Regions from separate parts of the Promicromonospora sp. NFX87 genome, predicted to be linked through region 1. Evidence: riboswitches for the same ligand, from Rfam matches in the RefSeq annotation. Region 1 holds a riboswitch; each other region holds the start of a gene.
What was found. A riboswitch is a leader RNA that binds a small molecule or an ion and turns the genes downstream of it on or off. The one in region 1 is predicted to bind thiamine pyrophosphate.

Region 1 (7,800 bases):
GGGCCACGGCCGCCGGTGCGGAGCACCCGCACGCCGGGCACCGGGTCGGGCCCGAGGTCGAGGGGCGGGTTCACGCCCTCGGCCGGGAACGGCCGGTCGTCGACCACCACGACGTCGAGCGGCGGCGGCCCGACGGCGCAGGCGACGCGCACCGAGTCGAGCAGCGCACCCAGCTGCGGGCGGCCGATCGTCGGGACGACTATCGAGTACGAAGGCGTCACGCGGCACCTCCGGACGGCCGGCCGCCGGTGAACAGGTCCGCGCGCCGGACGAGGTGGGGACCGAGCACCAGGACGTCGACGGGCGCGGAGCCGAAGAGCTCCAGCGCGTCCCGCGGGCTGTCCACCATCGGGCGGCCCGCGGTGTTGAGGCTGGTGTTCACCACCACGGGCAGCCCGGTGCGCGCACGGAACGCGCGGAGCATCGACTGGAGGCGTGGCTGCGAGTCGTCCACCGTCTGGATCCGGGCCGTGCCGTCCACGTGGACGGTCGCCGGGATCCGGTCGCGCCAGGCGGGGGCGACGTCGTGGACGAACAGCATGTAGGGGCTCGGGATCGGCCCGCCGGAGAAGATGTCCGCGGCGTCCTCCAGGAGCACCATCGGGGCGACCGGCCGGAACTGCTCGCGTCCCTTGACGATGTTGAGCCGTTCGGTGTTGGCCCGCGTACCCGGGTGGGCCAGCAGCGAGCGCTGGCCGAGCGCGCGCGGCCCGAACTCGGAGCGGCCGTCGAACCAGGCCACCATCCCGTCGTCGGCGAGCACGCCGGCGACCTGCTCCGGCAGGTCGGCGGGGGTCGTGAAGGGCACGCGCGCCGTGCGCAGCGCGTCCGCCAGCTCGTCGTCGGACCAGCCGCGGCCGAGGGCCGCCGACGTCATCGGCACCGTCGGGACGCCGGCCTCCGCCGTCAGCTGCAGGGCCGCGCCGAGCGCCGTACCCGAGTCACCCGCCGCGGGCTGGACCCACACGTGCTCGAAGGGGGTCTCGCGCCACAGCCGCGAGTTGGCCACGCAGTTCAGCGCGGTGCCGCCCGCCAGCGTCAGCGCGGTGTCACCGGTCCGCTGGTGCAGGGCCGTGGCTAGCTCGACCAGCAGCTCCTCCAGCCGCGCCTGGACCGACGCCGCGAGGTCCGCCTGGTCGGGCGGCAGGCCGCCCGCGCCGCTGGGTTCCTGGATGCTGCCGGGCGTGGCCGGTGCCGCCCACCGCGACCAGTCGGGAGCCTCGGCCACGAAGCCGCCGTCGGGCGTGGTCCGGAGCAGCTCCCGCAGCTCGGGCAGGAACCGCGGCCGGCCGTACGACGCGAGTGCCATCACCTTGTACTCGTCGCTGGACCGCAGGAAGCCGAGGTGCTCGGTGAGGGACTCGTACACGAGGCCGAGGGAGTGCGGCAGCTCCTGGCTCGCGAGCACCTCGAGCTGTCCGTCGGCATACCGGCCGGCGAGGTAGGAGGAGCGCTCGCCACGACCGTCGAGCGACATGACGCTGCAGATCCTGAACGGGGACGCGAGGGCTGCCGACGCGGCGTGCGACACCTCGTGCGGCACGAAGCGCACGGCGGCGGGGTTGAGCCCGGGCAGTGCGGTGGCGATGAACTGCGGCGCCCGTTCGGCGTACCGCTGCCGCAGCCAGTCCCACGGGTCGGGCAGGCCCATCTCGTCGGACGGTTTGGCGAGGGCCGGGTCGAACGAGTAGGCGACGGCGTCCAGGTCCTCCGGCCGCAGGCCGCCGACCTCGAGGCACCACCGCATCGCCTGCTCCGGCAGCTCCCAGGCCGCGAACGGGACGGGGCGCTTGCCGTGCTTGCGTCGGCTGAACCGTTCCTCCTCGGCTGCTGCGAGGACGTGACCGTCGACGACGAGCGCCGCCGACGGGTCATGGAAGAGGGCATTGACACCGAGGACTCGCACAGTGACCTCCACGGATGGTCGTCACCGGGCTTCTTCCGGTTCTCCTACGTTCGAGGCGCCCAGAAGCACTCGCATCTTGAACCGCTTCTCGACCGGAACGGGGTCCCGACGACGCCCGCATCCGCGCAGGTCGGGGGTTCCGCGCGGTTCAGCGCCGCGACAGGTCCTCGGTGGCGGGACCTTCGATCAGCGTGCCGTCGGGCTCGAACCGCGAGCCGTGCGCGGGGCAGTCCCAGGACTGCTCCTGCTCGTTCCAGCACACGACGGCGCCCGCGTGCGGGCAGACCCGGGACACGCGCGGGGCGCCCGGCCGCTGTCCGGACGGGCGGGTCGCCGCGTGCGCCCAGCCCTTGGTCTGCACGGCGAAGGTGGCGGCGGTGCTCGCCCTCGGCGCGGGCCTGCGGGCCCACGGCTCGAAGGTCCGCTCCCACTCGACGGGGTCGCCGAGGATCCGGCCGGCGAGCGCCAGCCCGGCCGCGGCACCGTTCGTGAGGCCCCACTTGGCGTAGCCGGTGGCCACGAGCACGCGGTCGTCACCGGGCGTGGCCGGTCCGACCAGCGGCAGGCCGGTGTCACTGGTGTAGTCCTGGGCCGCCCACGTGTGCCGGGGCTGGTCCACGGGGAGGTGGACCCGCGTCCATTCCTCCAGCGCGGCCAGCCGCCGGGCCGGGTCCCGCTCCCGGCCGACGGTGTAGCCCTCGCCGCCCACCATGAGGAGCCCGCCTGCCGTGCGGAGCGATCGCACGGGCGACCCGGCGGTGATCGACATGGTCTCGTCGAACCCTGGCGGCAGCGCGGCCGGGTCGGTGATCTCCCACGTGGTGAGCAGGCTGCGGCCCGCCTCCAGGCGGAGGAACAGCCCGCCCAGCCGCCCGGGCGGTGTGCCGGTGGCCAGCACCACCCGGTCGGCGAGGACGGCGCCGCGGCTGGTGCGCAGCACGACGCCGGACCGGCGCCGACGCACCTGGTGGACCCGGACGCCGTCGTGCACCGGAACGCCGCGGGCGCGCAGGCGGGCGCGCAGCGCCGAGAGCATGCGCAAGGGGTCCACCTGCGCCTGGCCGGGCAGGCGTACCGCGCCGTAGGAGCGCGCGGGGTACGGCGGGTCCTCCTCCCACTGCGCGGTGAGTCCCTGGCGGGCGCAGGTGGTGAGCACCGCGTCGACGTCGGCCACCTGCTCGGGGGTAGCCGCCACGGTCAGGTCGTCCCGGTTCTCGACGGGCACGTCCAGGTTCTCGAGGGTGCGGCGCAGCCAGCCCAGGCCGGCGAAGTTGGCCGCGAGGTAGTCGCGCACCACCTCGTCGCCGTGCCGGGCGGCGATCCGGGCGAGCCGGGTGCCCTGCAGCACTGAGAGCTTGCCCGTCGAGCGGGCGGTGGTGGTCGCTCGCGCGCCGCGGGCGTCGAGCACCACGACGTCGGCGCCGCCGTCGGCGAGCAGCTGGGCGGTCACGACACCGGTGAGACCGGCGCCGACCACCACGACGTCGGTGCGGAGCGGGCCGGGGGCCATGACCCCCGGTGTGCCGCTGCCGGTGCCTTCCAGGTCAGTCGTCGCGTCAGTCGTCGCGTCGTAGGGGGTCTCGCTCACGGTGCACCTCCGCTGCTCGATCCGTGCTGCTGATCCGTACTGGTCGGTCCCTGTGCCGGCCCTCGGGCGGGCCTGTCCCAGGCTGGCACGGGGCTCTGGCACTCGCAGCGCCTCGCTCCTACAATCGAGTCGGTGGAGTCATGAAGCGGCTCCAGGTCCACCTCGGATCTGGGAGGTTCAAGATGCCCCCTTCTCTGCAGCCCAGGCTCAGCATCGTGGACGGCGCAGGCGGCGACACGGCTGAACGGTCACCGAGCTTCTCGGCGGGCGACCTGGCGCATGCTCTCGGCCTGGGGACCAACCTGCTCGTCGGCAGCTACCGCGTCGACATCACGTCGGGGACCTGGTGGTGGTCCGACGAGCTGTACACGATGCACGGGTGGAGACGGCACGAGGTCCAGCCGTGCCTCGAGGCGCTCCGGTCCCGCAAGCATCCCGACGATCGCGCCCGTGTGGTGCGGGCCGCCGCCGAGGCGCTGCGGACGGGCCGGCCGTTCGCGTGCGCGCACCGGATAGTGGACCGCAAGGGCCGCACACGTTCCGTGGTCGTCATCGGCCACGGCCGGCGCAGCGGCCCCGCCCGGTCGCCGGAGCTGGTCGGGTACGTCATCGACGTCACGCCGGTCCAGAAGGAGGCGCTGGCGCGCAAGTCCGAGGCGGTCGTGACCAGGGCCTTCGTCAGCCAGGCGGTGATCGAGCAGGCCAAGGGCGTCATCATGGCGGTGCGCGGGGTGAGCGAGGAGATCGCCGGTCACCTGCTGCACGAAGCCGCCCAGCGGGTGGACATCCCGCTGCGGCTGGCCGCCGACCAGGTGATGGCCAGGCTACGAGCCGACGGCGAGCGGGTGGACCGTGAGCGGGGAGGCATCACGCAGGAAGGCCTCGCACGCGCGCTGGACGGCGTCGAGCCGGTGGGGCGGCCACGCGGGCACGACCCCCTGCTCACCCGGCGGCCGCGGAAGGTGCCGGCGCGCACGTCCGGCTGAGCCCGTGACCTGAGCCTGCGATCGGATGCCCGGCCCGGTGATCCCCGGCCGGGCATCCGTCGGGTCAGCGCGCGGCGCGGCGGGCGGCGAGCCGCAGGGCGGCCGTGGACGCGCCCTTCGCCGCCATGCGCTTCGCGAACACCGCGGTACCTGCGGCGACCGCCGCGAACACGGTGGCCTGCACCAGGTCCAGCTCCGGGTCGTCCGCCTTGCTGGGCGCGTCGTTGCCGGTCACGCCTTTCCAGATCATGCTGACCGCCTTCTGCGCGACCCAGCCGGCTGCGAGCGTCAGGGCAAGAGTGCCGACCTTCTCGGCGAGTGTCTGTTCCGTCTCGATCTTGGCCATCTCTACACCGTAGCGTCCGACCAGCCAGTAGGCTGGCCGGACACGACAGGGGAGCGCCACACGGCGCTGAGAGTGCGGAACACCGCAGACCCTTGAACCTGATCCGGGTAAGACCGGCGGAGGAAGTCGAGGCACGATGTTGCGTCTTTCCGGTGCTCGCGAGGGCACCATCCATGTTGTTCCGGTCGCCGGAGCGCTCTCCGTGGCGCTCCTGCTCGCCGGGTGCGGCGGCTCGGAGAGCGGTGGCTCCGGCGGGGGCGACCCGGCGGCGTCGGGCACCGTGACCCTCGTGACCCACGACTCCTGGGCGCTCGACGAGAAGGTCGTCGAGCGGTTCGAGAAGGAGTCCGGGCTCACCGTCGAGGTCAGCGCGGCGGGCGACGCCGGGACCCTGGTGAACCAGCTGGTGCTGACCAAGGACGCGCCGCTCGGCGACGCCGTGTTCGGCATCGACAACACCTTCGCGTCCCGAGCGCTCGAGGCGGGGGTGGTCGAGGAGTACACCCCGGCGGACCTGCCCGACGGCGTCGAGCAGCTCGGCGGGGCGCTCACCCCGATCGACCAGGGCGACGTCTGCGTGAACGCGGACGAGGCCTGGTTCGAGAAGTCGGACCTCGAGGTGCCGAAGACGCTCGAGGACCTGGCCGACCCGCAGTACCGGGACCTGCTCGTGGTGAGCAACCCCGCGACGTCGTCGCCCGGGCTCGCCTTCCTGCTGGCGACCGTCGGGGCGTTCGGCGAGGACGGGTTCGAGGACTACTGGGCGTCCCTGGCCGACAACGGCGTCAAGGTCGCCGACTCCTGGGAGGACGCCTACTACGTGGACTTCTCGGGTGCGGGCGAGGGCGGCGAGCGCCCGCTCGTCCTGTCGTACGCGACGTCGCCCGCGTTCACGGTGAGCGAGGACGGCTCGGAGTCGACCACCAGCGCGCTGCTGGAGACGTGCTTCCGGCAGGTCGAGTACGCGGGGGTGCTCGCCGGGTCGGACAACCCGGAGGGCGCCCAGGCGTTCGTCGACTTCCTGCTCGGCGAGGACGCCCAGGCCGCGCTGCCCGAGTCGATGTACATGTACCCGGCCGACCCCGCCACCGAGCTGCCCGCCGACTGGAAGAAGTTCGCACCCCAGGCGGAGGCGCCGTTCGAGGTGGATCCCGCCGAGGTGAGCGAGCACCGCGACGAGTGGATAGAGCGGTGGACAGAGACCGTAGTCGGCTGAGTCGGAGGCTGGGTCGGCCGGTCCTGCGGCCCGCGCCGCTGCTCTGGGGGACGGCGGTCGCCGTCCCCCTCGGCTTCCTCGCCGTCTTCTTCGCCTGGCCCGTGGCCGCGCTGGTGGTCCGCGGTTTCGTGCCCGACGGCGTGCTCGACCTCACCGGTTTCGCGGACGTGCTGTCCAGCCCGCGCACGTGGCGGCTCGTGTGGCTCACGCTGACCCAGGCGGTGCTCGGCACCGCCTTCTCGGTGCTGCTCGGCCTGCCGCTCGCGTACCTGCTCTACCGCCGGTCCTTCCCGGGCCGGGTACTGGTGCGCGGGCTCGTGACGGTGCCGTTCGTGCTGCCCGCCGTCGTCGTCGGAGTCGCGTTCCGTACCCTGTTCGCGCCCGGCGGCGCCCTCGGCTTCCTGGGCCTGGAGGAGTCGCTGGCCGGGATCGTCGTCGCCCTCGTCTTCTTCAACGTGTCGGTGGTCGTGCGGACCGTCGGCGGGCTGTGGGAGCGGCTCGACCCCAGGACCGAGCAGGCCGCCGCATCCCTCGGGGCGGGGCCCGCGCGGGTCTTCCGCACGGTGACGCTGCCCTCGCTGGGTCCCGCGATCGCGTCCGCGGCCTCGGTGGTGTTCCTGTTCTGCGCCACCGCGTTCGGGGTGGTGCTGGTCCTCGGCGGCGTGCGGTACGGCACCGTCGAGACCGAGATCTGGACCCGCACCACCCAGTTCCTGGACCTGCGGACGGCGTCGGTGCTCTCGATCCTGCAGCTCGTGGTCATCTCGGGCGCCCTCGCGGTGTCCGCCCGGGCCCGCCGGCGCCGCGAGGCGGCGCTGCGCCTCGTGTCCGCGCACGGTTCCGCCAGGCGGCTGTCCTGGCGGTCGCCCCAGGACATGGTGATGGCGCTCGTGGGCGCGGCGATCGTCGGCGGGCTCATGGTGCTGCCGCTGGCCGGCCTGGTGGCCCGCAGCTTTCGCGAGCCCGACGGCTCCTGGGGTCCCGGGAACTACGTGGCGCTCGGGACCACCGGCGAGCGCAACGCGCTGGTCGTGACCGTGTGGGAGGCCACCGCGACCTCGCTGCGGACGGCGCTGGCCGCGACGGTGATCGCCCTGGTGGTCGGCGGTCTCGTGGCGCTCGTGGTGTCCCGGCGGCCTCGGTCGGTCGGCGCGCGCCGCGCCGTCGGGGCGCTGGACGGGCTGTTCATGCTCCCGCTCGGGGTGTCCGCCGTGACCGTCGGCTTCGGCTTCCTCATCACCATGGACCAGCCGGTGCTCGGCGTGGACCTGCGGACCTCCGGACTGCTCGTCCCCGTGGCGCAGGCGGTGGTCGCCGTACCGCTCGTCGTGCGCACGGTGCTGCCGGTGCTCCGGGCGATCGACCCCCGGCTGCGGGAGGTAGCCGCGGTGCTCGGTTCCGGTCCCGGCCGCGTCCTGCGGACCGTGGACCTGCCGATCGCCCTGCGCTCGGTCGGCCTGGCCACCGGGTTCGCCTTCGCGGTGTCGCTCGGCGAGTTCGGCGCGACGTCGTTCCTCGCACGGCCCGACGGCGCCACGCTGCCCGTCGTGATCTACCGCCTCATCGGACGGCCCGGCGCCGAGAACTACGGGATGGCGCTCGCGGCGTCGGTGGTGCTCGCCGTGCTCACCGCGACGGTGATGATGGTGGCCGAGCGGTTGCGCGACGAACGCGCCGGAGGGGAGTTCTGATGGCTGGGCTGGAAGTTCGGGACGTCAGCGTGCGCTACGGGGCCTCGACCGCGGTCGACGGGGTGTC
Region 2 (7,800 bases), 1.1 Mb from region 1:
AGCCCTGGCCGCAGCGGCCGGGCTGCTTCTTCCACTCATACCGCTCTCGGCGGCCGATGCGGCCCCGACTGCTGCGCCCGACGGCGGCGTGGTCGCGTGCGACGCAGTCCTCGCCGCGGGCTCGCTCGACGAGGCGTTCTCGGCGGCGGCCGAGGCCACCGGGGTGCCGCGGGACCTGCTCAAGGCCGTGTCCTACATGGAGTCGCGCTGGGACCAGCACACCGGCCAGGCCAGCGCCGACGGCGGTTACGGCGTGTTCAACCTCGCGGGTGACCACGGGCCCGGTCACGCGCACGGCGACGGCCTTCCGCTGTCGGACGTCAACGACAAGAAGGGCCCGGCGCGCGAGGGCACCCCCGAGATCGTCCGTGCGGCCGGCCTCACCGGACTCAGCGAGGAGGCCTTGAAGACCGAGTCGCAGGCCAACGTGTGCGGCGGTGCAGCCCTGCTCGCGTCGTACCAGGCCCAGGCGATACGCGAGGGTGCCGTCGAGGTCGACCCGGCCGGGACGACCTCGGACAGCCTGGGGGAGTGGGAGAACGCAGTGTCCCGCATGAGTGACGTCGAGGATTTCGCTACACGGGTGTACACAATCCTCAGGGAGGGTGCGGGTGCGACCACCCCTGCCGACGGTGCGGTGATCCTCACGGGTAACCGGGACGTCGTCGTGCCGCGGGCGTCCAGCGCGAGCGACCCGGAGACCGACTGTCCCGAGGAGCTCGGCTGCGAGTGGCTGCCCGCGCCCTACGAGAAGGCATCCCCGGACCTGCCGGACAACACCGGGGACTACGGCAACCACGACCAGGCCGACCGCACGGGCGCGGGCGGCCTGTCGCTCGACTACATCCTGGTCCACGACACCGAGACCGCCTACCAGCCCTCGGTCAACCTGGTGCAGGACCCGACCTACCTGGCGTGGAACTACACGCTGCGCTCCTCGGACGGGCACGTCGCGAACCACCTCGACCCGGCCGACGTCGGCTGGCACGCGGGCAACTGGTTCCTGAACATGCACTCGATAGGCCTGGAGCACGAGGGCTGGGCGGGCACGGGTTCCTGGTACACGGAGGCGATGTACCAGGCGTCGGCGGACCTGGTCCGGCACCTGGCGGCGGAGCACGACATCCCGCTCGACCGGGCGCACGTCATCGGGCACGACCAGGTGCCGGGCACCCTGCCCGGGTCCACCAAGAGCGTGCACTGGGACCCGGGCCCCTACTGGGACTGGGACCACTACTTCGAGCTGCTCGGTGCCCCGATCGGCGGCGACCTGGAGACGACGACGAACGTCGCGCCCGGCGACGTCGTCGAGGTGCGGACCGGGTACGCCGACAACCCGAACACGGTGACGGGCTGCGAAGAGGCGTCGCCGGGCTCGGGCGCGTGCGTAGCGGGCGCCGGGACGAACTTCCGGTACCTGCACCAGTCGCCGTCGGCCGACGCACCGCTCGCGAAGGACCCGGGCTGGATGCCGGACGGGTCGGACGGGACCACGTACGCGAGCGACGTGAGCGCGCGCGTGCAGTCGGGGCACAAGCTCGTCGTCGACCAGGTGGAGGGCGACTGGCTGGGTGTGTGGTGGGCAGGTTCGCTGGCCTGGCTGCACAACCCGGCAGAGCGCCCGGTGGTGGTGCCGGCGACGGCGAAGACGGTCACGGTGGCGGGCGACGCCGCGGCGCCGGTCTACGGCAGGGCCTACCCGGAGGCGGCGGCCTACGCGAAGTACCCGGGCGTCCCGGTGCAGCCGGTCACCCCGATCGAGTACACGGTCGGGGTGGGCCAGACCTACGCGGTGGCCGACGCCCACGTCGCGTCCGACTACTACCGAGCCACCACGTTCGACGGCACGGGTCCGGGCGACCGCACGGTGGTGCGCGGCGACGACGTCTACTACCAGCTCTGGCTGGCGCACCGGTACGTCTTCGTCAACGCGGCCGACGTCGAGATCCACGATCCCGTGGTGGCGGACGTGACGGGGCCGAGCATCGAGGGCCGGGCCAAGCCGGGGAAGGTCCTGCGCGCGGACGCCGGCACGTACCTCCCGGGCGAGGCGGACGTGGAGTACCGATGGCTGCGCGACGGCGAGCCGGTGCGCTGGGCGAAGGGTGACCGGTACCTGGTGACGGCCCTCGACCAGGGCGCCGAGCTCACCGTCCAGGTAACAGTCTCCGCGAAGGGCCACACGTCGGCGACATACACCTCGCCCCCGAAGCAGATCCCGCCGAGATAGAACCAGGGCGAGATAGAACTGTGGCGAGATAGAACTGCAGCGAAGTAGAACCAGGGCTTGGCGCTCGGGTTCTACTTCGCTGCAGTTCTATCTCGCCCTGGTTCTACTTCGCGGGGCCTGGGGTCACCAGTTCTGCGTGACGCCCGGCATGTTGGCCGGCAGCCTCACGTGCTTCGGGTGGTAGACGTACGTGACGCCGTCGGTCGACGTCTGCCACACACGCTCGAAGTTCTCGCGCGTGTAGACCTGTCGCACCTCTTCGTTGCTGGCCTTGTTCGGGTCGTTGATGATCGGGTCACCGTCCGCGGTGAACCCGACCAGCACGACGAGGTGCCCCGGGGTGCTGTAACCGGCCTCGGGCATCTCCGCCTCGTCGAAGTTGATCGAGAAGGTGAGCGGGATACCCGCCTCGATGAACCTCTCGGCCTCCGCGAGGGAGCGCAGCCGGGTCACGAACGACTTCAGCCCGAACGTGCTGGCGTAGGCGGCGTTGAACGGCCAGTTACCGGCACCCTCGTACGCGTAGTCCCAGGTGTTGATCGCGGCGTAGTCGACCTGCGGGTCACCATTCGGGGCCACGATGTCCGCCAGCTCCTCGGCCGGCACCTCGCGTCCGTAGGAGTAGATGACCATCGTGGACGACGTCGGCGAGCACCACACCTGGCCGCCGCCCCCGAACTCGGGGTACTCGCCGCGGTGGATGTTCTGGCTGTACTGCGGCACGTCGAGCGACACCTCGCGCCCGAGCGTGAAGTCGCTGGTACCCGTGTAGTGCTCGTCGGGCAGGTTCTCGCTGGTCATGGTGCTCACCGACGCCAGGCGCGGCGACGTCCGGGCGCCCTCGGGCCGGTAGAGCCGGGCCCGGGTCTGGAACGCGTCCGGCTCGAACCCGGCCCGTGAGACGAACGTGTCGGTGAACAGGGCCGCGTCGGTGTCGCCCTGGCCGTTCAAGGAGGTGCGGTGGATGTCGCCGACGCGCCCGTCAGCGGGCGCGAACTCGTCGCCCGACGCCCAGCGGCCCATCACGAACCACTTGGTCCAGGTCCCGTCAGCCTTGCGGCCGCGGAACTCCACCTCGACCCAGGTGCCCGTGGGGGTGTCCGCGTTCCAGGAGGGAACGGCCTGCTTGATCGGGTACCCGACCTCGACGACCGGCGAGGTCCACGTGCCGGTCTCGTACGTGACGGGCGTGCCGTCGCCGAACGGGTCGGTGTAGTCCACGAGGTCGCCGCCGCGGGCCAGGAAGAGCCCACCGTGCACGTCGAACCGGAGCTCGTCGCGCTCGCCCCGGAGCAGCTCCCGGCGTCCGTCCCAGGAGGTCAGGGTGATCTGGTTGTCCGACGCCGTAGGGCTCACCTCAGCTCCCGCCGCCGACATCGCACCCGCCACGATCCCAGTCTGGACCACGAGCGCCCCCGTAGCCGCCAACGCGAACGCCCTCGTTCGCAGGTTGTTCCGTACCGGCATTCCAGCCTCCAAGTCCCGGCTCCCTGCTGGGGTGAGCGAGCCGTCCGGCCTTGCTTATCACGGTCGGCGGTGGGGGAGAAGGAAAGTGCCGGACAGTGCTAACCTCGGCGGCGATCCCACGGGTGCCTCACGCAGGGGCTGAGATCGGGCTGTACGGCCCGGGACCGTTGAACCTGTCCGGTTAACACCGGCGTAGGAAGCAGGAGTCTCATGATGGAGAAGTCCCAGTCCCGCACGCTCGCGTACCAGTACGAGCGCGACCACGAGCACGACGGCGGGTACAGCACGCCGCAGGACGACACAGGTCTCCGGGTGCCGGTCACGGAGATCACGCTGGCGCCGTCGCCCGACGGCGCCCCCAACGAGCCGGTCCGGGTCTACCGCACGCAGGGCCCCGGCTCCGACCCGGTCCGCGGCCTGGCGCCGGCCCGCGAACCCTGGGTCGTGGCCCGCGGAGACACCGAGGAGTACGACGGCCGCGACCGGGCACTGTCCGACGACGGACGCGGCGCACTGCGACGCGGTGCCGCGAGCCAGGAGTGGCAGGGTGAACGACGTCGGCCCCGCCGGGCGCTCCCCGGCCGGACCGTCACCCAGATGCACTACGCACGCCAGGGCGTGATCACGCCCGAGATGCGGTTCGTCGCGGTGCGCGAGGGCTGCGACGTCGAGCTGGTGCGCAGCGAGGTGGCCGCCGGCCGGGCGATCATCCCGAACAACGTGAACCACCCGGAGTCGGAGCCGATGATCATCGGCAGGGCGTTCCTGGTGAAGGTCAACGCGAACATCGGCAACTCCGCCGTCCACAGCTCTATCGCGGAGGAGGTGGAAAAGCTCGAGTGGGCCACCAAGTGGGGCGCCGACACGGTCATGGACCTGTCGACGGGCGACGACATCCACACCACGCGCGAATGGCTCATGCGGAACTCGCCGGTGCCCATCGGCACCGTGCCGATCTACCAGGCCCTGGAGAAGGTGAACGGCGATGCCAGCGCGCTGACCTGGGAGATCTACCGCGACACGGTGATCGAGCAGTGCGAGCAGGGCGTCGACTACATGACCGTGCACGCCGGCGTGCTGCTGCGGTACGTGCCGCTCACCGCCGACCGGGTCACGGGCATCGTCTCGCGCGGCGGGTCGATCCTCGCGGGCTGGTGCCTGGCGCACCATCAGGAGAACTTCCTCTACACGCACTTCGACGAGCTCTGCGAGATCTTCGCCCGGTACGACGTCGCCTTCTCGCTCGGCGACGGCCTGCGGCCGGGCTCGCTCGCCGACGCGAACGACGCCGCGCAGTTCGCCGAGCTCGACACCCTCGCCGAGCTGACGAAGCGGGCCTGGGCCTACGACGTCCAGGTGATGGTCGAGGGACCCGGACACGTCCCGTTCCACCTGGTGCGCGAGAACGTGGAGCGGCAGCAGGAGCTCTGCGACGGCGCCCCGTTCTACACGCTCGGCCCGCTCGTGACCGACATCGCGCCCGGCTACGACCACATCACGTCCGCCATCGGCGCCACCGAGATCGCCCGGTACGGCACCGCGATGCTCTGCTACGTCACGCCCAAGGAGCACCTTGGCCTGCCGAACCGCGACGACGTCCGCACCGGCGTGGTGACCTACAAGATCGCCGCGCACGCCGCCGACGTCGCCAAGGGGCACCCCGGCGCCCGCGACCGGGACGACGCCCTGTCCAAGGCCCGCTTCGAGTTCCGCTGGCGGGACCAGTTCAACCTGTCGCTCGACCCGGAGCTCGCGGAGTCGTACCACGACGAGACCCTTCCGGCCGAGGCCGCGAAGACCGCGCACTTCTGCTCGATGTGCGGGCCCAAGTTCTGCTCGATGCGCATCTCGCAGGACATCCGCGACGAGTTCGGCGGGGCGCAGCACCAGGCGGCGCTCGCGGACGCGGCGTCGGCGTCGGCGTCGGCCCAAGCGGAGGGCATGGCCCAGAAGTCCGCGGAGTTCCGCGAGTCGGGCGGCGAGGTCTACCTCCCGGCCCCAACCCTCCGCCCCTGACCCCACCCCCGCCAGACCCGCGAAGTAGAGCGTGTGTCTGGACAGTTGCTCTACTTCGCGGGCAGGCGATCGGCGAAGTAGAGCGGGTGTCCGGACGCACGCTCTACTTCGCGGACCTGGGGCGACGGGCCGCGGAGGGTCAGGTCAGGTCGGGTACCGGGCCCGAGGTCGTGCCCTCGACCAGGGTCACGGGCAGCACCACCGACGGGGGCTCCTCGCCGGCCAGCAGCGCGATGACGGCCAGGCCGAGCGCCCGGCCCTTCTCGACGAGCGGCTGGTGCACGCTGGTGAGCACGTCGGGGGAGAGCCACGGCAGGTCGAGCCCGTCGAACCCGGCCACGGACACGTCCTCGGGCACCCGCAGCCCGAGCTCACGGGCGGCGATCACGGCACCGGCGGCGAGCAGGTCGGAGTGCGCGACGATCGCCGTCGGACGGTCCCGGGCGGGCGCCCACTCGGACAGGATCTCGGTGGCGGCGTCGCGCCCGTGCTCCACGAGCGAGGCGGGCGTCTCCCACGAGATGACGGGCTCGATGACGTCCCGCACGCCGGCCAGCCGATTACGGGTCGGCGTGCGCTCGGCGGACGCGAGCCGGTCGGCGTCGACCAGCCCGGACCGCTCGTCCCGCCCGAACGGCAGCGTGATCTCCGCGATCCGGGTGTGCCCGAGCTCGACGAGGTGCCGCACCGCCTCGGCGGCGCCCCGGCGGTCGTCGACGCTCACCACGGGGACGCCGGACACGTCGTGTCCCTCGCCGATCACGACGGGCACCCCCCTGCGCTGCAGCGCGGCGAGGTTCGGGTCGTCCTTGAGGGTGCCCCAGACGAGCACCGCGACGTCCATCGCGGCGGCCTCGACCAGCGGGTCGACGGCGGGCGGCAGCCCCGCCTCGGCGGCGAGCCCCATGGACTGCGTGGTCGCGCCCTGCGGCATACCCGGCACGAGCAGCACGCCGAGGCCCTGCTCGCCGATCGCGGAGACCAGGCCGTGCAGCACCTGGGTGGAGACGGGGTCGCGGAACGACCTGCCGAGCTGGTCGCCGATCACCACACCGACGATCCCGGACCGTCCCGACCGGAGCTGCCGCCCCAGGGGGTTGGGGCCCGAGTACTCGAGCTCGCGTGCGGCGGCGAGCACCTTCTCCCGGGTCTCGGGGGTGATCGGTCCGGCACCGGAGAAGGCGAGCGACGCGGTGGAGACGGAGACACCGGCCAGCTCGGCGACCTTCGCGAGGGTCGGGCGTACGGTCTGGCGGCTCATCGCGGTTCCTTGTCTCTCACCTCGGCACCAGTGGTGCGGGGCCCAGGAATCTGCTGGGCTGGTCCCAGATTGTGGCTTACGGTCGGGAGATTCAACCGCACCAAGGAGTTCAGTGCCTACTGCACACGCCGCCGCTCGCGCGGTCTTCGTCGTCTTCGCCGCCAGTGGGTTCGCGTTCGCGAGCTGGGCGTCACGCCTTCCGGCCGTCCGGGACGGGCTGTCCTTCTCCGAGCAGGAGATGGGTCTGCTGCTGCTCACGGGGTCCGTCGGTTCCGTCGCCGCCATCCCGCTCTCGGGGCTGGTCGCCGAGCGGTTCGGTACCGCGCGGACCGTCCTGGGCTTCGCGAGCCTGGTCGTGGTGGGCCTCGCCGTGGCCGGCTACGGCGTCGCCACGGGCGAGCACCTCGCGGTGCGGCTCGGCCTCATCCTGTTCGGCGTGGGCACCGGCGTCTGGGACGCCGCGATGAACCTCGAGGGCGCGGCCGTCGAGCAGCGGCTCGGCCGCGCGATCATGCCGGTCTTCCACGCCGGGTTCTCGTTCGGCACGGTGGTCGGCGCCGGCGTCGGCATCGTGGTGGCCAACGTGGGCGTCCCGGTCCTCTGGCACGTCGTGGCCGCGGGTGTGATCGCCCTGCTGTCGGTCGTGGTCGCGGTCCGCTTCTTCTCACCGAACGTCGTCGCGGCGGTGCTGCCGGACGGCGTGGCGATGGCCAGGGCGGGCAGCGCGGACGGCGCCGACCCGGGAGAGGTGACGCCCCCGCCATCGGGCATCACGGGGCTGCTCTCCGCCTGGCGGGAGTCGCGCACGCTGGCGATCGGGCTCGTG
Region 3 (7,800 bases), 3.1 Mb from region 1:
GGCCGGTGCCGTCGGTCACCTCGAAGCTGACCGACGCAGCGCCCGCGTAGTCCTCCGCGGACGTGTACACGAGCGTGTCGTGGTCGGTCATCGCGACCCTGCCCGCCACGGCCTTGACCGTGTTGTCCTTGGTGATCCGCGGCTTGTGGCCCTCCCGGACCACCACGTAGTCCCCGAGCTCGATGGTGAGCGGGTCACCGCTGAAGGCCTTGAGCGGGTCCAGGCCCGGCTTGATGTGCGGCCGCGCCTGGTTGCTCGGCACCCGCACGAACGCCTTGGCCTCCAGGCCGTCCATGTCGGTGACGGTGTAGGTGATGACCTGGGCGTCCTCGGTGAGCTCGACCTTGATCGTGTTCGACTCGGTGACCGTCACGCCCTCGAGGCCCGGGTCGACGCTCACGTCCAGGTCGGCGCCCACGCCGTCCGGGTCGGCGTCGTTGGCGAGCACCTTCACGGTGACGCTGGAGCGGCCCTCGACGTCGTCGGACGTCACGACGTCGTCGTACGCGATGGGGCGCAGCAGCGGCGCGTCCGGGTCGACGTTCACCGTGATCGCGCCGCTGGTGCCCGCCTGATAGGTGTCCTGGATGCCGTAGTAGAACGAGTACGGGCCTGCCTCGTCGGGCGCGGTGACGACGACGTCGTCCTCGACGGCCTTGGGCCTCAGGTCCTTGGTGCCCTCGAAGCCCTTGGCGACGAGGCTGATCTGGTCGCCGTCCGGGTCCGAGTCGTTGAGCAGCGCCGGGATGGCCACGGTGCGCTCCGGCCGGACCGTCGTCTCGTCGTCGATCGCCTGCGGTTCCTGGTTGCTCGCCGGGGGCGCCGCGATACCCACCCGGACGACACCCTGGCCGATGGCCCCGCGCGTGTCGGTGACCTGGTAGCTGAAGGTGTCGAAGCCCGTGGTGTCGGAGGCCTGGTAGTCGATGGCCCCGTCCACGATCTTGGCAGTGCCCTTGGCGGGCGCCGCCGAGATCGAGCTGAGCGTCACGTGGTCGCCGTCGGGGTCGATCCCGTCCAGCGGCAGCGGGATCCGCACGATGCCCGTGCTGAGCACCCGTGCCTCGATGTCCGGCAGCTGCGGGGCGGTGTTCTCCGGGTCGTCCTTGATGGTGATGGTGACCTGCGCGGAGTCCTTCTGGCCGTTGGCGTCCTCGACCTCGTAGACCGCATGGACGGTCTCGGCCTTGTTGCCGGCCCGGAAGCGCACGGTGTCCTCGGAGACGAAGGCCTCACCGAGCGAGGACGGCGGCGCCTCCTGCAGCTTGTCGGTGACCTTCATCGCCAGACCGTCCGGGTGGCTGTCGTTCTTCAGCACCGGGATGGTCACGACGTCGCCGACGCGCACGGTCGCCTCGTCGGGACCCGCCTCCGGCGGCCGCATCTGCGCGGACGCCGGGATGGGCACCACGCGTACCTGACCCGTGACCGTGCCCGAGCCGTTCGCGACCCGGTAGGTCACGAGGACGGGCTCGCCGAGGCGCTTGATCTCGGACACCTTCAGGATCTGGTGGTTCAGCACCGAGACGGTCACCGGAGCACCGGTGGGCACGTTGACGCCCTGCACCACCAGCACGCCGCCCGCCGGGTCGGTGTCGTTGGCCAGGACGTCGACCAGGGCGGAGCCGCCGGTCGGCAGCAGCACCTGGTCCGAGACGGCCACCGGCGCACCGGCCTCCGCCGGCGGGTCCAGCACGTCCACCCGCACCAGACCCATCGTCTGCTCGATGCCGTCGGAGATGTAGTAGGGCACGTCGTACGAGCCGGCCTGGTCGCTCCGGAACTTGAAGTTCCCCGCCGGCGTGTTCTGCGTGATGCTGGCGCCGGCCGCTTCGGCGACGCTCGTCAGCCGCAGCTTGTCGTCGTTGGCGTCGTGGTCGTTCACCATCGGGTTCACGGTGACCGGCTCGCCGGTCAGCACGGTCACGTGGTCCTGGACGGGCACCGGCGCGACGTTCGCGGCCACGACGTCCACGTGCATCTTGCCCTCGAAGGACTCGCCCTCCGAGTCCGAGACCCGGAGGTCGACGACCTTGAGGCCCGTGGCGCCGCCGCCGTCACGGAACTCGACGGTGCCGTCCGGGCGGAACCGCACCTCGTCCAGCGGGTTCGCGGTACTCGCGTTCGAGAGGTAGAGGTCGTCGCCGTCCGGGTCCTGGAAGTAGGGCAGCACCTTCATGCTGGCCAGACGGTCCTGGCCCACCTGCAGCACGGGTTCGCCGTCGGGCTGGACCGGCGGGTTGTTCTCCGTCAGCGGCACGACCCGCACGGTGGCCTCGGCGGTCGCCGTGCCGTTCTCGCGACCGTCGTCGACCTGGTACGTGAAGGTGGTCTCACCCGTCGCGCGGTCCGGCACGTCGGCCTGCAGGGCCGCGCCGCCGAGCACGCGGTTGACGGTGACACCCTCGGGCGGGGTGACGACCGAGGCCGTCAGCACGTCGCCGTCCTTGTCCATGTCGTTGCCCAGGACGTTCAGCACGGTCGTGCGGCCGGGCCGGACGCCGAACGAGTCCTTCTCGGGCACCGGCGTGTTGTTGGCCTTGTTCCGGTCGGCCACGAAGTGGTCGACCTGCATCGCGGTGGTCTGCTCCGACTCGGTCTTGTCACCGTCGCCCTTCTTGGGCTGCATGTAGTCCCAGTCGTCGACCATCTCGAAGTCGTCGGCGGCCATCCACAGCTGACCGTTCGCAACGTCGTTCAGCACGATGACGTCACGGTTGACGCGGTAGACCAGGCTCGTGGAGGCGTCCGCACCCTCCAGCGCCTGCCGGACGTCGTTGGTCTCTCCCGCGCACTCCCGGACGACCTGGCCGGGTCCCGACCAGGCACCGTAGATGCATCCGCCGAGCTGCACCGGGGCCGAGGCGACACTCGCCGGGCCGCCCGTCAGCGCGTGCAGGGTGGAGGTCCCGCCCGCCAGCGGCTGGACGACCAGGCCGTTCAGGGTCGCGACCACCACGTCGTCGGTCCCGCTCGACGGCTGCTGCAGCGTGCCCTGTGCGCCGTCGGCGATCTTGACCGTATCGCCGCCCGGCAGCACCAGGGTCCCGGACGTCTGGTCGAACACCACCGGTTCGTCACCCACCGCGGAGACCTGCACCTCGGCGTCGGCGCCGAGGGGGAGGCCGGTCTCGTCCACCTGCTCGGCGACGCCCTGCTTGGTGGTGGGGATCGTGTAGAGCTTGCCGTCGGCCGGGACGGCGAGGAAGACCGTGCCGTCGTTGCCGACGGCGAGCCTGCCGCCAGGGCCCGCCTTGACCGTGGGCTTGAGCTTGCTCTCGTCGAAGGTGGTCGAGGCGAAGGGAAGGACCCAGGCCTTGCCCGTCTCCGGGTCGTAGACGGCGGTGGTCGCGCTGCCCGAGGCGACCTGCGCTCCGGCGGGAAGCTTCATCGTGGCGTCGAGCACGAGCTGCCCCGGGTTCACCGGGCTCGCGGAGAACCTGCTCGTGCTGTTCAGGAGGACACGCTGTGCGTCCTGCTCCACGTCGAAGCTTCCGGCGCCTGCCAGCAGGACGCCGTCCAAGGCCTTCGCGTCGTAGTTGAACCGGCCGAGCTCGCCCTGCGCGGTCCGCGTCACCCACACGCCCGAGTCGTTCAGCTCGACGTCGGCTGTCGACTCGCCCTCGTACAGGAGCGCGAAGCTCAGGAGCCCCGCCCCGAAGAGGGTCACCACACCGGCCGACACCACGGATCGACGGTTCTTCAACGCGCGTGAGACCAGGCTCATGCGTCCTCCTCATTCCACGAAAGATTGCTCGCCCGGACGGCCCACACAGGCGCAACCGGAGCACCCTACCGAGTACAAAGGTGAAAAGTCGTCGAATATCGGTGGGTAGAACTACCCGGAATGACCTGTCTGTCCGTCGGGTGGTCCGGAACGACGGTTGCCCTTCTGTGGCGTGCGCCGGGAGGATGAGCGACATGACAGCCACCCCGCCTCCGGTACCCCGTCGGGGGCGCGCCGTACGTCTCGTCGTCCCGGTCCTCGCCGTCCTCGGACTCGTGCTGCTGGGCGCCGCCGCCTGGTCCGAGAGCCGTCCGTCGCCCGGGTGGTTCGCGTACGCGCCCCTGTCGGACACGACCTACGTCCCACGCGGCACCCCCGCGCCGGGGACGGCAGTGCTGCTGTCCGGCGCCGGTGCGCTCCTGCTCGGCGGTGCGGTCGGCTTCGCCGTCGGACGGCGCGGCCGGCCCGCGGCGGACGAGCACCGCCGTGCCGGTGGACCGGCGCCCGACGAGCTGTGAGATCAGGGTCGCGCGCTACCGGTCCGCGTTCGTGATCCTGCGACGCAGACCGGCAGCCGCCGCCCTCGGGTCGTCCGCCTGCGTGATGGCGCGCACGACGACGACGCGGCGCGCCCCCGCGTCGAGCACCTGGTCCAGGCGGGCCTCGTCGACCCCGCCGATGGCGAACCAGGGTGTGGCCGGGTCCTTGGCGGCGACGTCGCGCACCAGGTCGACGCCGACGGCCGGGCGCCCCGGCTTGGTCGGTGTGGCCCACACGGGTCCCACGCAGAAGTAGTCGACGCGCGGGTCGGCCTCGGCTGTCAGCGCCTGGTCGAGGGAGTGGGTGGAGCGGCCCAGCACGGGGCCGTCGCCCAGCAGGGTCTGCACCGCATCGCTGGGCAGGTCGCCCTGGCCCATATGCACCACGGGCGCACCGGTGAGCCGCGCGATGTCCGCTCGGTCGTTGACCGCCCACAGCGCGCCGTGCTCGGCCGCCACCCGGGCGACGAGCGCGTGCAGCTCGACCTCGCGGGCCGCCTCCAGGGACTTGTCCCGGAGCTGGACGACGTCGACGCCGCCCTCCAGCGCCGCGTGCAGGAAGGGTTCGAGGTCGCCGGTGTCCTGACGGGCGTCCGTGCACAGGTACAGGCGGGCGCAGGCGAGCCGGGTACGGGGATCCACGAGCGCGAGTGTAGGCCGACGCACCGACGGTCCGACGCCTTGTGCACAGGCGTCCCGGAGCGGCTGCCCGGCGGGGTTAAGGTTGTCGCGTGCACGGGAGCCCCGGACGGGGCTGAGAGGGCGCAGGGCGCCGACCGTCGAACCTGATCTGGGTCATGCCAGCGAAGGGAGAACACTTGAGCAGCCGTGCGAGCAGCCACGTGAGCAGTCACGCGTGCGACGTCCTCGTCGTCGGCGGGGGCGTCATCGGCCTGACCGTTGCCTGGCGTGCGCTGGAGGCCGGGGCGAGCGTCGTCGTCCTGGATCCCTCGCCCGGCGACGGCGCCACCCATGCCGCCGCGGGCATGCTCGCGCCGGTTATGGAGGCGGGCTTCGGGGAGGAGGCGCAGACGCGCCTGGGCACGGCCTCGCTCGCCCTCTGGCCCGAGTTCGCCGACGCGCTCGAACGCGCGGCGGGGCTGTCGGCGGGCGGCGTCGGCCTGGACACCGCAGGGACCCTGGCCCTCGCCTACGACGGCGACGACCTGGTCGCGCTGCGCCGGACCCTCGCCCTGCACCGGGAGCTGGGGCTCGGCTCGGTGGAGATCACGCCCGCCGAGGCGCGGCGGCGCGAGCCCGGCGTCGGACCCCGGGTCGCGGGTGCGGCGTGGGTCCCCGGCGACCACCAGGTGGACCCGCGTGCGGTGCACGCGGCGCTCGCCGTGGTCACCGCGCGCGCGACCCACGTGCCCCGCGCCGCTCTCTCGCTGACCTGGGCGGACGGCGCGGTCGTCGGCGCGCTCGACGATGCCGGTACCGCGTACTCGGCGGGGACCGTGGTCCTGGCCGCCGGCCATGCGAGCGCGGCCCTGTTCGCGGGCGCGCCCACCCGGCCCGTACCCGGCACGACCCTGCGCCTGGACGCCGCCGCCGACGGGTCGCCTGCGGTAGTGGTGCGCGGCACCGTGCAGGGGCGACCCGTCTACGTGGTGCCCCGCCGGGTACGGCCCGACGGGCGGCGCGAGCTGGTCGTCGGCGCGACGTCGGACGAACGCGACGACGACCACCTGACCCGCGCCGGCGACGTCTTCGCGCTGCTGCGCGACGCCCGGGCCCTGCTGCCCGAGCTCGACGACGCGGTCCTCCTGGAGGCCGTCACCCGGTCCCGGCCCGGCAGCCCGGACAACGCGCCGCTCCTGGGCCGGGCGGCCGACGGCCTCTACCTGGCCACGGGGCACTACCGCAACGGCATCCTGCTCACCCCGCTGACGGCGGCCGCCGTCGACGCGGCGCTGGGCGCGGCGCCGCGCGGTCCGGGGGACAGGGCCGCCGTCGAGGCGGCCGCCCGGTACGCGGACCCCCGCCGGTTCGCCGGTGCGGACCGCACCACACCCACGACTGAACGAGGAGGCACAGCATGACCACAGCACCGTCCACCGCACCGTCCAGCGCGTCCGGCACGGCCGTCGTCAACGGCGAGCCGTACCCGCTCGACGGCCCGCTGCCGATCGCCGACCTGGTCGCCCGCCTGCTGCCCGGCCTCGTCATCGACGGCGCGCCGCGCGGGGTCGCGATCGCGGTCGACGACGTCGTCGTGCCCCGCAGCGCCTGGGGCACCACCGACGTCCGGCCCGGCGACCGCGTCGAGGTAGTCACCGCCGTGCAGGGAGGCTGAGCATGCTGAGCACCGACGACACACCGTTCACCATCGCGGGCACGACGCTCGGATCGCGCCTGGTCATGGGCACCGGGGGAGCGGCGAGCCTGCTCGCCCTGGAGGACGCCCTCGTGGCCTCGGGCACGGAGCTGACGACCGTCGCGATGCGCCGCGTGTCCCGGCCCCGGCCGTCGGCCGACCCGGCAGCCGCCGGTGACCCGTCCGTCTGGGGGCTGCTCGAACGCCTGGGCATCCGGGCCCTGCCCAACACCGCCGGCTGCTTCTCCGTGCGCGAGGCGGTGCTCACCGCGCAGCTCGCGCGCGAGGCGTGCGCGACCGACTGGGTCAAGCTGGAGGTGATCGCCGACGACGTGACGCTCCTGCCCGACGTGATCGGCCTGGTGGAGGCCGCTAAGATCCTGGTCGACGACGGATTCACCGTGCTGCCGTACACCAACGACGACCCGATCACCGCGCGCCGCCTGGAGGACGTCGGCTGCGCGGCGGTCATGCCGCTGGGCTCGCCCATCGGCTCCGGGCTCGGCATCGCCAACCCGCGCAACATCGAGGCGATCGCCGGCGCGGCGTCGGTCCCGGTGATCCTGGACGCGGGGATCGGCACGGCGTCGGACGCGGCGCTCGCGATGGAGCTCGGGTGCGACGGCGTCCTGCTGGCGACCGCCGTGACCCGCGCGGCCGACCCGGTGCGGATGGCGCACGCGATGCGGCTCGCGGTCGAGGCGGGTCACGCCGCGGCCGGTGCGGGCCGGTCGCCGCGGCGGGAGCGCGCGCTGGCGTCGTCCCCGGTCGGGGGCCTGGTCACGGTCGGCGGCAACGTGGTCGGCGACAACCTGGACCTGGCACTGTGACCGCGCTGCCGCCGCTCGTCGAGCCCGGCCGCGAGCTGGACCGCGACGAGCTGGCCCGGTACGCGCGCCACCTGGTGCTACCCGGGATGGGTGCCGAGGGGCAGCGCCGGCTGGCGAGCGCACGCGTGCTGGTGGTGGGCGCGGGCGGCCTCGGCAGCCCCGCCCTGCTCTACCTCGCCGCGGCGGGCGTCGGCACGCTCGGAATCGTGGACGACGATGTGGTCGAGACGTCGAACCTGCAGCGGCAGGTGGTCCACGGCGTCTCGGACCTGGGCTCGCCGAAGACCGCGTCGGCACGCGCGACGGTCGCCGAGGTCAACCCGCACGTCCGCGTGGTCGAGCACCGCGAGCGGCTGACCGTCGCCAACGCGCTGGACGTGCTCTCGG

Region 2: another riboswitch for thiamine pyrophosphate. It lies ahead of thiC (phosphomethylpyrimidine synthase ThiC); the one in region 1 lies ahead of ACNYC2_RS00135 (thiamine ABC transporter substrate-binding protein).
Region 3: another riboswitch for thiamine pyrophosphate. It lies ahead of thiO (glycine oxidase ThiO); the one in region 1 lies ahead of ACNYC2_RS00135 (thiamine ABC transporter substrate-binding protein).

The regions. Positions count from the first base shown of each region.
Region 1 covers NZ_CP183413.1:23,064-30,863, forward strand. The annotation lists gene ACNYC2_RS00110 (HAD-IIIA family hydrolase) at 1-221, opposite strand, end outside; gene ACNYC2_RS00115 (carbamoyltransferase) at 218-1,906, opposite strand; gene ACNYC2_RS00120 (FAD-dependent oxidoreductase) at 2,055-3,494, opposite strand; gene ACNYC2_RS00125 (PAS domain-containing protein) at 3,677-4,480, shown strand; gene ACNYC2_RS00130 (DUF4235 domain-containing protein) at 4,545-4,826, opposite strand; TPP riboswitch at 4,864-4,968, shown strand; gene ACNYC2_RS00135 (thiamine ABC transporter substrate-binding protein) at 4,963-6,042, shown strand; gene ACNYC2_RS00140 (ABC transporter permease) at 6,039-7,733, shown strand; gene ACNYC2_RS00145 (ABC transporter ATP-binding protein) at 7,733-7,800, shown strand, end outside.
Region 2 covers NZ_CP183413.1:5,494,893-5,502,692, reverse strand. The annotation lists gene ACNYC2_RS24670 (N-acetylmuramoyl-L-alanine amidase) at 1-2,230, shown strand, start outside; gene ACNYC2_RS24665 (C39 family peptidase) at 2,354-3,637, opposite strand; TPP riboswitch at 3,808-3,913, shown strand; gene thiC (phosphomethylpyrimidine synthase ThiC) at 3,908-5,713, shown strand; gene ACNYC2_RS24655 (LacI family DNA-binding transcriptional regulator) at 5,853-6,974, opposite strand; gene ACNYC2_RS24650 (MFS transporter) at 7,087-7,800, shown strand, end outside.
Region 3 covers NZ_CP183413.1:3,414,463-3,422,262, reverse strand. The annotation lists gene ACNYC2_RS15455 (Ig-like domain-containing protein) at 1-3,727, opposite strand, end outside; gene ACNYC2_RS15450 (hypothetical protein) at 3,922-4,245, shown strand; gene thiE (thiamine phosphate synthase) at 4,261-4,908, opposite strand; TPP riboswitch at 4,992-5,095, shown strand; gene thiO (glycine oxidase ThiO) at 5,085-6,308, shown strand; gene thiS (sulfur carrier protein ThiS) at 6,305-6,562, shown strand; gene ACNYC2_RS15430 (thiazole synthase) at 6,565-7,413, shown strand; gene ACNYC2_RS15425 (ThiF family adenylyltransferase) at 7,410-7,800, shown strand, end outside.